3 regions of the Microbacterium sp. OR21 genome follow, and region 2 is predicted to be linked to each of the others. Evidence: predicted binding sites of a transcription regulator. Region 2 holds the regulator's gene; each other region holds the start of a gene.
The links. The regulator LexA, encoded in region 2, represses DNA repair genes until DNA is damaged. The targets are predictions, from matches to a motif close to TCGAACANNTGTTCGA.
Positions count from the first base shown of each region.

Region 1 (3,274 bases), on a different contig from region 2:
GTCCATCTGCGCCAGGCAGCCGCCGACCGCGATCTGCATGCCCTCGTGCTTGTCCTTGCGGGACTTCAGGTGGCCCAGTGTTCCGTACAGCTTGCCGGCGGCGTTGTCGCGGACGGCGCACGTGTTGATGATCACGATGTCGGCTTCGTCGCCGGCATCCGCACGCACGTACCCCGCGCTCTCGAGCGAGCCGGACAGCCGCTCGGAATCGTGCACGTTCATCTGGCAGCCGAAGGTGCGCACCTCGTAGGAGCGGCGACGCCCGTCGGCGGTGATCGCCGCGTCGGATGGCGCGATGATCGTCGGTTCGGAGGAGAGAGAAGACATGGTTCCTCCATTCTACGAGCCGCCGGGCCGGGTGGCCGAGCGGCTCGTGGAACGCAGGTTCAGTCGGAGTCGACGAAGCGGACGCCGCTCGGACGGCTCGTCGCCCGGCGCACCCCGACCTCACTCAGGGCGGTGCGGGCGGCGCTCATCGCCACCGATCCTCCGTAGCCGCGTCGGGCGAGCTGCCCGTGCAGCCGGCGCAGTGCAGTGTCGAAGTCGAGCCGGCTCATGCCCGATGCCTTGCTGCGGGCGAACTCCAGCGCACGCTCGGCATCGTCGTCGGGCAGCTCTTCCAGCGCGTCGTCGATGACGTCGCGCGGAATGCCCCGCTGCGCGAGCGAACGGGCCAGAGCGATGCGCCCTTGCCCCTTCCGCTCGGCCCCGGAGGTCACCAGCAGCGAGGCGAGGGTGTGGTCGTCGAGATACGAACGGCGCTGGAAGTCGTCGAGCACATCCTCGATCGCGTCACGGTCGAGATCGTTCTCGCGCAGAACGGATCGCGCCTCGGCAACCGACAGCTGCTTGGCGCGCAGCTTGCGCACCAGCGCGTCTTCGGCACGCTGACGGATCTCGTCGGGATCCGCCTCGATCGAACCGGTCTCGTCGTGATCGTCGCGCGTGTCGCCGAACCGACCGCTGCGCCGGGGCGCCGCCCGCACGGAATCCGTGGCAGGAACGGCGCCCCGCGCCCCGCCGAACAGCGGGATGATCGGTGCGAGGTCGTCACCGGAGCCGGACATCACGCCGGACGGCGCTCGGCCAGCTCGTCGACGGTCGCGTCAGCCTTGACACCCACACCCAGCTTCTGCTTGATCTGCGTCTCGATCGCCATCGCGATGTCGTCGTTCTTGATCAGGAAGTTGCGGGCGTTCTCCTTGCCCTGGCCGAGCTGGTCGCCGTCGTAGGTGTACCAGGAGCCGGACTTCTTGACGATGCCGTGTTCCACACCGAAGTCGATCAGGCTGCCCTCGCGCGAGATCCCGACGCCGTACAGGATGTCGAACTCGGCCTGCTTGAACGGCGGCGCCATCTTGTTCTTGACGACCTTCACGCGGGTGCGGTTTCCGACCGCCTCGGTGCCGTCCTTCAGTGTCTCGATGCGTCGGATGTCGAGGCGCACCGATGCGTAGAACTTCAGCGCCTTACCGCCGGCGGTGGTCTCGGGCGATCCGAAGAACACGCCGATCTTCTCGCGCAGCTGGTTGATGAAGATGGCCGTGGTCTTGGTCTGGTTCAGCCCACCGGTCAGCTTTCGCAGGGCCTGCGACATGAGTCGCGCCTGCAGACCGACGTGCGAGTCGCCCATCTCTCCCTTGATCTCCGCCTCGGGCACGAGGGCCGCGACCGAGTCGATCACGACCAGGTCGATCGCGCCGGAGCGGATCAGCATGTCGGCGATCTCGAGCGCCTGCTCACCGGTGTCGGGCTGCGACACGAGCAGCTGGTCGATGTCGACGCCGAGCTTGCGGGCGTACTCGGGGTCGAGCGCGTGCTCGGCGTCGATGAACGCGGCGATGCCGCCTGCCCGCTGCGCGTTGGCGATGGCGTGCAGGGTCAGGGTGGTCTTACCGGACGACTCGGGACCGTAGATCTCGATGATGCGTCCTCGCGGCAGGCCTCCGATGCCCAGGGCGACGTCGAGGGCGATCGATCCGGTTTGGATGACCTCGACGGGGGCGCGCTCGTCACTGCCCAGTCGCATGATCGATCCCTTGCCGAACTGACGTTCGATGTGCGCAAGTGCGGAATCCAAAGCCTTCTCGCGGTCGTCGGTCGATGGCATGACGTGCTCCTCTGTATCTCGAAGTTCTGCCGCCTGTAGGCTGTCGCGGCCGTTCCGGACGGACCGACTCTGCGACAAGGCGTATGGCTGAGTGCCACATCCTTCACCGTAGGAGCAGCCACCGACATTCGTTCGGCGGCAGCGTCTGATGTGGAGAAGATGACGTCAAGACCACTTGTGCAGAACATTACGCGCGCATCGAACAGAACTTCGACGACACGCCGTGCCGTGTCGGTCGAGTTTCGATCAGCGTTCGCGGGGGTCGAGACGCCCGACGCCGTATCGACGGGGCGCCGGCACATCGGTCTCGTCGCACAGGGCGAGCCAGATGTCTCGCGGCGGCACACCGGCATCCAGCGCCTCGCGGGCTGTTCTGCCCAGTGCGCCCAGGATCAGGTCGTGCGTCAGAGAGTCGGCGCGACCGCCGAACTCGTCGTCCACCGCGCGGAGGAACTCACTGCGTCGCATGGGTGAGCGGGGCCGCTCGATCAGTGCAGCGACAGCTCGGGCTCGACCGCGGCGACGAGGTCGTCGGGAACGACATCCGGGAAGCGGCTGAGGCCCTCGAGCACCGAGATGCGCTCCCCGACCTCGCGCATGATGGTCGAGATGGGAACGTCGAGCGCCTCGGCGACCGACGCGAGGATCTCGCTGGACGCCTCCTTCTGGCCGCGCTCGACCTCGCTCAGGTACCCGAGCGCGACGGAGGCCTTGCTCGCGACCTGACGCAGGGTGCGCCCCTTCTGCAGGCGGAAGTCCCGCAGCACATCGCCGATCTCCTGTCTGACGAGGATCATCGGAACCTCCTTTCCTTCGCGCCACCCGGAACCTGCTCCGAGGGGATCGCCAGTCTAACCCGATGGGGTGTCGTTGAATCTACTGTTTCTCGCTGTGCTTGAGTTGTGAGTGAGCGACCTGTCACGTAGAGGAGAACGCCGTTGCCCGGGGAGCTATTCCCCGACTGCTCGCAGCGCCGCGGCGACGGCTGCGGCCACGGCCTGCTGACGAACCTCGGCGCGGGTGCCCGTGAACAGATGCGGGATGCTGCGACGGCCGCGGGGAGTGACCACGCCGATGTGCACGGTGCCGACCGGCTGACCGTCGGGCGAGTCGGGACCGGCGATGCCGGTCGTGGCGATGCCGACATCGGCGGCACGTCCGTCC
Region 1 is NZ_JAZEXJ010000003.1:196,623-199,896, reverse strand. Features, by position in the region: gene miaB (tRNA (N6-isopentenyl adenosine(37)-C2)-methylthiotransferase MiaB) at 1-327, opposite strand, end outside; gene V2S04_RS09460 (regulatory protein RecX) at 387-1,067, opposite strand; gene recA (recombinase RecA) at 1,067-2,110, opposite strand; gene V2S04_RS09450 (DUF3046 domain-containing protein) at 2,357-2,578, opposite strand; gene V2S04_RS09445 (helix-turn-helix domain-containing protein) at 2,599-2,907, opposite strand; gene V2S04_RS09440 (CinA family protein) at 3,061-3,274, opposite strand, start outside.
Region 1: a site for LexA is predicted at 2,309-2,324, ahead of recA (recombinase RecA). Genes of this name have one in related genera too.

Region 2 (3,274 bases):
GCACGGATGGGTGCAGTCCTACGGGTCGCGCGCCACGCGCCCCTCGATCCTGTGGGGGGATGTGTCGCGCCCGGCGCCCATCACCGTGTCGTGGGCCTCGTACGCCCAGTCGCTCAGCACCAAGCCGGTCAAGGGCATGCTCACCGGTCCCGTGACGATCCTGGCGTGGTCGTTCGTGCGCGACGACCAGCCGCTCGGCGAGACCGCCAACCAGGTGGCGCTCGCGCTGCGAGACGAGATCACCGACCTCGAGGCCGCGGGCATCGGCATCATCCAGGTCGACGAGCCGGCGCTGCGCGAGCTGCTGCCGCTGAAGGCCGCGGACCAGGCCGCCTACCTCGACTGGTCGGTGCGCTCGTTCCGCCTCGCCACCGGTGGCGCCCAGGCGGGCACGCAGATCCACACGCACCTCTGCTACTCGGAGTTCGGCGTCGTCATCGACGCGATCCGCGCGCTGGACGCCGATGTCACCTCGATCGAGGCCGCACGCAGCCGCATGGAGGTCGTCGCCGACATCGCCCGGTTCGGGTTCGATCACGGCGTGGGCCCGGGCGTGTACGACATCCACTCGCCGCGCGTGCCCAGCGTCGAGGAGATCGAGGCGCTGCTGCGCCGCGCCGTCGACGAGCTGCCGCTGCGGCAGCTGTGGGTGAACCCGGACTGCGGTCTGAAGACCCGCGCCTACGAGGAGACGGTGCAGTCGCTGCGCAACATCGTCGAGGCGACGCGGCGCGTCCGCGAGGACGTCATCGTCCCGGCCTGATCCCGCTCCGTACGAAGAGGCTCCCCGTCCGCCGACGGGGAGCCTCTTCGCATTCGCACCGAGTTCAGACCGCGCGCAGCACCGCCACGACCTTGCCGAGCACGACGGCCTCGTCGCCGAGGATCGGCTCGAAGGCGGAGTTCCGCGGCAGCAGCCAGGTGTGGCCGCCGCGACGGCGGAACGTCTTCACCGTCGCCTCGCCGTCGATCATCGCGGCGACGATCTCGCCGTTCTCGGCGTCGTTCTGGGTGCGCACCACCACCCAGTCGCCGTCGCAGATCGCCGCGTCGATCATCGACTCGCCGTTGACCTTGAGCATGAACAGGTCGCCCTTGCCGACCAGCTGACGCGGCAGCGGGAAGATCTCCTCGACCTGCTGGTCGGCGGTGATCGGAACGCCCGCGGCGATCTGCCCGACGAGGGGCACCAGGGCGGCGTCGCCCACGGCGGGAGCGCTGTCTGCCGGGTTCTCGGCGCCCGTGCCGGGCAGATCGATCAGCACCTCCATGGCGCGCGTCTTGCCCGGGTCGCGGCGCAGGTAGCCGCTGAGCTCGAGCTGTCCGAGCTGGTGGGTGACGCTGGAGAGCGACTTGAGGCCGACGGCGTCGCCGATCTCGCGCATGCTGGGCGGATATCCGTAGCGGGCGATCGAGGTCTGGATGACCTCGAGGATCGCCATCTGCTTCGGACTGAGGTTCTTCCGGCGCCGCGTGCGGGGAGCCTCAGCTGCGCTCTCGGTGGTCTCGCTCATCGGTGCTCCTTCATGCCCTCATGCGGTGCGGATCCGCGTCGTCGCGGGGATCCGATTCGAATGTCGGTGGCCCGTGGTGGGCTGACTTCATCGAAACCGTATCCGAGTTCGCGCGGAAAACGGAAGATCTGTTCGAGCGTGTCGACGAAGATTCGCCGGAGTATTCGAAGAATTCTTGACAGATGTTCGATATCGAAGATAAGTTCGGAACGTAGCTTCGCATCCGGCATCCCCGGCCGGATGCCGGATGCGAAAGCTGCACCACTTCCGCCTCACCGGCGGGGAGAGTGAAGAGGAGCATCACATGAGCACCATCAGCATCCAGGCCCCCCTGACCGCTTCGGTCCCGGCCGCTGCCGACGGACGTTCTGTCGCGACGCGTCTGCGCCTCACCGCGCGCGGCCGCCGTGTGCTCGCCACCCTCGCCGCAGCGCCCGTCGTGGCGGTACTCGCCGCGTCGCTGCTGGCGGGCGGAACCGCCATGGCATCGGGCGAGAGCGAGCCGACCGCGTTCGAGACCGTCACGGTGCTGCCGGGCGACACCCTGTGGTCGATCGCAGCCGAGGCCGCGCCCGGCGTCGACCCGCGCGAGGTGATCGACGACATCACCCGCCTGAACAACCTCAGCTCCGGCATGATCCAGGTCGGCGCGTCCATCGCCATCCCGACCGCCTACTCCGAGTGAGAACGAGCCGTCATCCGCGACGGTGCCGGCGGCGTGCGGCCTACGATGGAGTACGTGACATCACTCGATGAGCTGCCCCTCCGCGACGATCTGCGCGGGCTCACACCGTACGGCGCTCCGCAGGCGCCGCTGCCGGTCGCGCTGAACGTCAACGAGAACACCCATCCGGTGCCCGACGAGGTCGCGAGCGACATCCTCGACGAGATCGCGCTCGCGCTGCGTGACGTCAACCGCTACCCGGATCGGGAGTTCACCGCGCTGCGCGAGGGGTTCGCCGACTACCTCGGGCACGGTCTGACGCCCGAGCAGATCTGGGCGGGCAACGGCTCGAACGAGGTGCTGCAGCACATCATGCAGGCGTTCGCCGGCCCCGGCCGCGCGGCGTTCGGCTTCGCGCCCACCTATTCGATGTATCCGCTGATCACGCAGGGCACCGGCGCTCGCTGGATCGCCGGCACCCGCAACGACGACTACACCGTCGACCCCGAGGACGCGGCACGCCAGGTGAGCGAGGCGGACCCCGACGTGGTGCTGCTGTGCTCGCCTAACAACCCCACCGGCACGCCGCTGGGTCTCGACGTCATCGAGGCCGTCTACGCGGCGGCACGCGGCGTGGTGATCGTCGACGAGGCGTACCAGGAGTTCGCCCCGCACGATGCGCCGTCGGCGCTGACGCTGCTCGAGGGCCGTCCGCGGCTCGCCGTCTCGCGCACGATGAGCAAGGCGTTCGCGTTCGCGGGCGCCCGCGTCGGGTACCTGGCCGCCGACCCGGCGTTCATCGACGCGCTGCGCCTCGTGCGATTGCCGTACCACCTGAGCGCTCTCACCCAGGCCGCGGCCGTCGCCGCGCTGCGCAACTCGTCGACGATGCTTCGCATGGTCGACGAGATCGTCGAGCAGCGCGATCGGATCTCGGCCACTCTCGAGGCCCTCGGCTACACGCCGCACGCATCGTGGTCGAACTTCGTGCTGTTCGGCGGAGTGGACGACCCGAAGGCGGTGTGGCAGGCGCTCTACGACCAGGGGGTGCTCGTCCGCGACGTCGGCATCTCTCACCACCTTCGCGTCACGGCCG
Region 2 is NZ_JAZEXJ010000004.1:33,046-36,319, reverse strand. Features, by position in the region: gene metE (5-methyltetrahydropteroyltriglutamate--homocysteine S-methyltransferase) at 1-763, shown strand, start outside; gene lexA (transcriptional repressor LexA) at 828-1,514, opposite strand; gene V2S04_RS12705 (LysM peptidoglycan-binding domain-containing protein) at 1,819-2,199, shown strand; gene V2S04_RS12700 (histidinol-phosphate transaminase) at 2,254-3,274, shown strand, end outside.

Region 3 (3,274 bases), on a different contig from region 2:
TTCGTCTCAGGAGGGGGCGCAGAGGGTCTTTCCGAGTCAGAATGGGCTCGTGAGGCTTCTGGGGTGTGGGTGGCGACGTGCAGCGGAACGGCCGACTCGGCACCCGGCAGAGTCGCCCAGCCGGTGCCGGCGGCGAAGTCGGCAGCGTCGACATGCACGACCAGGGTCGGAGCCGCCCCGCCCAGCGAGGGCATCTCGCTGTGTCGAGCGGCGATGCCGAGGGCGGCGGCGAGCGCATCGTGCCGCTTCTGTGCTGCGGTGCGGGGATCGATCACGTTGCGCGGATCGGTGTTGAACGGATCGTCGGCGTCGTCGGTGTCGAGAGTGAACCGGACGCCGGTGTCGGGAGCGCCACCCACCTTCGGGTCGTTGTACGCGTCTTCGATGAGCTGCCACTGCGCGGCGACCTCGGGTGTGAGGTTTCCCCGCAGCGGGTGGACGCCGTCGCGCAGGCGACCTATGGTGATCGATCGGCGCGCCTGCGCCTGATGGTCGGTCGGTTCGGCGCCGTCGGGGTCGAGCGCGACCGCGAGAGCCGCCGCGAACGGCTTGAGGTCTTCTGCCGAGGCTCGTGGCGCCTGGCCGCGATCGTCGCCTTCCTCGCCGGGAAGCTCGTCGCCGCGCGCGAACGCCGCAAGGTTGGCGTCAGCCCACATCCGCTGCTCGATCGTGATGCGGTCGCGCCCGCGTTCCACCGGGGCGACGGCCGCGAGCAGTCCGGCGACTCCGACCGCACCGTCGAGCAGAGCCTCTCTCATGGCGGGCCAGCGGGCGGGCATCCGCTCTCCCGACACGAGACTCGTCTCGCGCTGCACGGCCTCCGCCGCCCGGATGATCCGCGCCGCGACGGACGCATCGACCAGAGCGGCACGGCGGAGCATCTCGTTCATGCCCCGGCAGCCGAACCGATGCCCGAACTCGGTGTCGGCGGTCGCCACCGTCTCGACGATGCCGGCATCCGCCAGCCGCGAGATCTCTCCGAACGCCGCGAGCGCCTCGGCACGCTCCGCGTCGGACAGCCCCGCGAGCGTGTCGCCCGACAGCAGATCACGCAGGTCGGCGGCGACCTGAGCGAGAGCATCGGCCGGGCTGTTCATACCTCCATTCTGAGGAGGGCCACCGACATTGAAGGGATCACTTTTCCCAGATCAGAAAACTTTTCGGAGACGTTTTCCGGATGTCCAGTAGGACCAAGTGAGACTTGCCTTCCAGCACGAGACAGTGCTCCGTGCGGGCCGTCTCGTGCTGGAACAGAAGTCTCGCGGATGGGGCGAACCACCGCGGGGTCAGCCGCGCAGCGCCAGCACGAACGGCAGCACCTCGCTCGCCCCCGCCCGGCGCAGCTCGCGGGCGGCGACCGTGAGGGTCCAGCGGCTGTCGGCCTGATCGTCGACGAGCAGCACCGGGCCGTCCGGTACCGTCAGCCCGTCAGCCGTGAAGCGCTCCCAGAGCCCGGCGAGGCGGAACACGCTGTTGCCGCCGGGTTCGCCGCTCGGCCCGCCGTTCGCGTAGCCGAGCGCGCCGATGTACGGCAGCCGGCCGATGTCGGCGATCCCGCGGGCGAGCGAGTCGACGAGCAGCGGCTTCGACCGCGACGGCATCGCGACGACGGCCACCGGACGCCGCTCCCAGCCCCACCCGGCGAGCACGCGGACGCAGGCGTCGAGCACCTGAGGGGTGATTTCGGCATCCGCAGCTCCCGCGGCGAACAGCTGCCGCAGCGTGCCTCCCCAGCCGAGGTCGGTGAGTCTCGCCAACGCGCGCCCCTCCCCCGCCTGCTCGTCGGCGGGAATGCGCCCCTTCACCGGAACGCCCACACGGTCGCCGCCGGTGGGCCACTGCCGGCGCGCTTCGATCGGCACGCCGACACGGTCGAGCGCTCCGGATGCCGCGGCCCCGGCATCCGACCCGATCTCGGTCGGGAACCACGGCCCGGCGCAGTTGTCGCAGCGACCGCACGGGGCCGCCGTGTGGTCATCGAGCGAGCGCTGCAGAAACTCCATGCGACAGCCGTCGGTCTGCTGGTAGTCGAGCATGTGCTGCTGCTCGGCGCGACGCTCGGCGGCGATGCGCTCGTACCGCTCGGCGTCGTACGTCCATGGCTCACCGGTGGCGATCCAGCCGCCCTGCACCCGGCGCACGGCGCCGTCGACGTCGAGCACCTTCAGCAGCAGCTCGAGCGGCGTGCGGCGGATGTCGACGATCGCCTCGAGCGCCGGTGTCGACAACGGTGCGTCGCCGAGCGCCGCGATCACCCGCTCGGCGCGCTCTCGATCGGGCATCGACGCGGTGGCGAAGTAGTGCCAGATGTCGCGATCCTCCACACCCGGCAGCAGCAGCACGTCGGCGCTGTCGCTGGCGCGACCGGCGCGACCGACCTGCTGGTAGTACGCGACCGGCGACGACGGAGCCCCGAGGTGCACGACGAACCCGAGGTCGGGCTTGTCGAACCCCATGCCGAGCGCGCTGGTCGCGACGAGCGCCTTCACCTCGTTGCGCTTGAGCATCCCCTCCGACTCCTCGCGCTCCTCGACATCGGTCTGGCCGGTGTATGCGCGCACCTCGTGCCCCTGCTCGCGCAGCAGCCGGGCGGTGTCGACGGCGGCCGCCACCGTGAGCGTGTAGATGATGCCCGAGCCGGGCATATCGTTCAGATGGCTGAGCAGCCAGGCCAGGCGCTGTGCCGAGCCGGTCAGCTGCAGCACGCCGAGGCGAAGGGATGCCCGGGCCAGCGGCCCCCGGATGGTCAGAACCCCGGCATCCGCGGGCGACGCGCCGCCAAGCTGCTCTGCCACGTCGGCGACCACCCGGCTGTTGGCCGTCGCCGTCGTCGCCAGCACGGGAACCCCTGCGGGCATCTCGGCGATCAGCTCACGCAGGCGCCGGTAGTCGGGGCGGAAGTCGTGCCCCCAGTCGCTGATGCAGTGCGCCTCGTCGACCACGAGCATGCCGATCCGGCGCACCAGCGCCGGCAGCTGGTTCTCGCGGAAGGCGGGGTTGTTCAGCCGCTCAGGCGAGACGAGCAGCACGTCGACCTCGTCGCGGTCGAGACGCGCGATCACGTCGGACCATTCGTGCGCGTTCGTCGAGTTGATCGCCACGGCGCGCACACCCGCCCGCTCGGCCGCCGCGATCTGATCGCGCATCAGCGCCAGCAGCGGCGAGACGAGCACCGTCGGGCCCGCCCCCTGGCGACGCAGCAGGAGAGTGGCGACGAAGTACACCGCCGACTTGCCCCAGCCGGTGCGCTGCACGACCAGCGCACGGCGGTGCT
Region 3 is NZ_JAZEXJ010000002.1:219,886-223,159, forward strand. Features, by position in the region: gene V2S04_RS05685 (DUF222 domain-containing protein) at 1-1,097, opposite strand, end outside; gene V2S04_RS05690 (RecQ family ATP-dependent DNA helicase) at 1,287-3,274, opposite strand, start outside.
Region 3: a site for LexA is predicted at 1,149-1,164, ahead of V2S04_RS05685 (DUF222 domain-containing protein). Genes of this name have one in related genera too.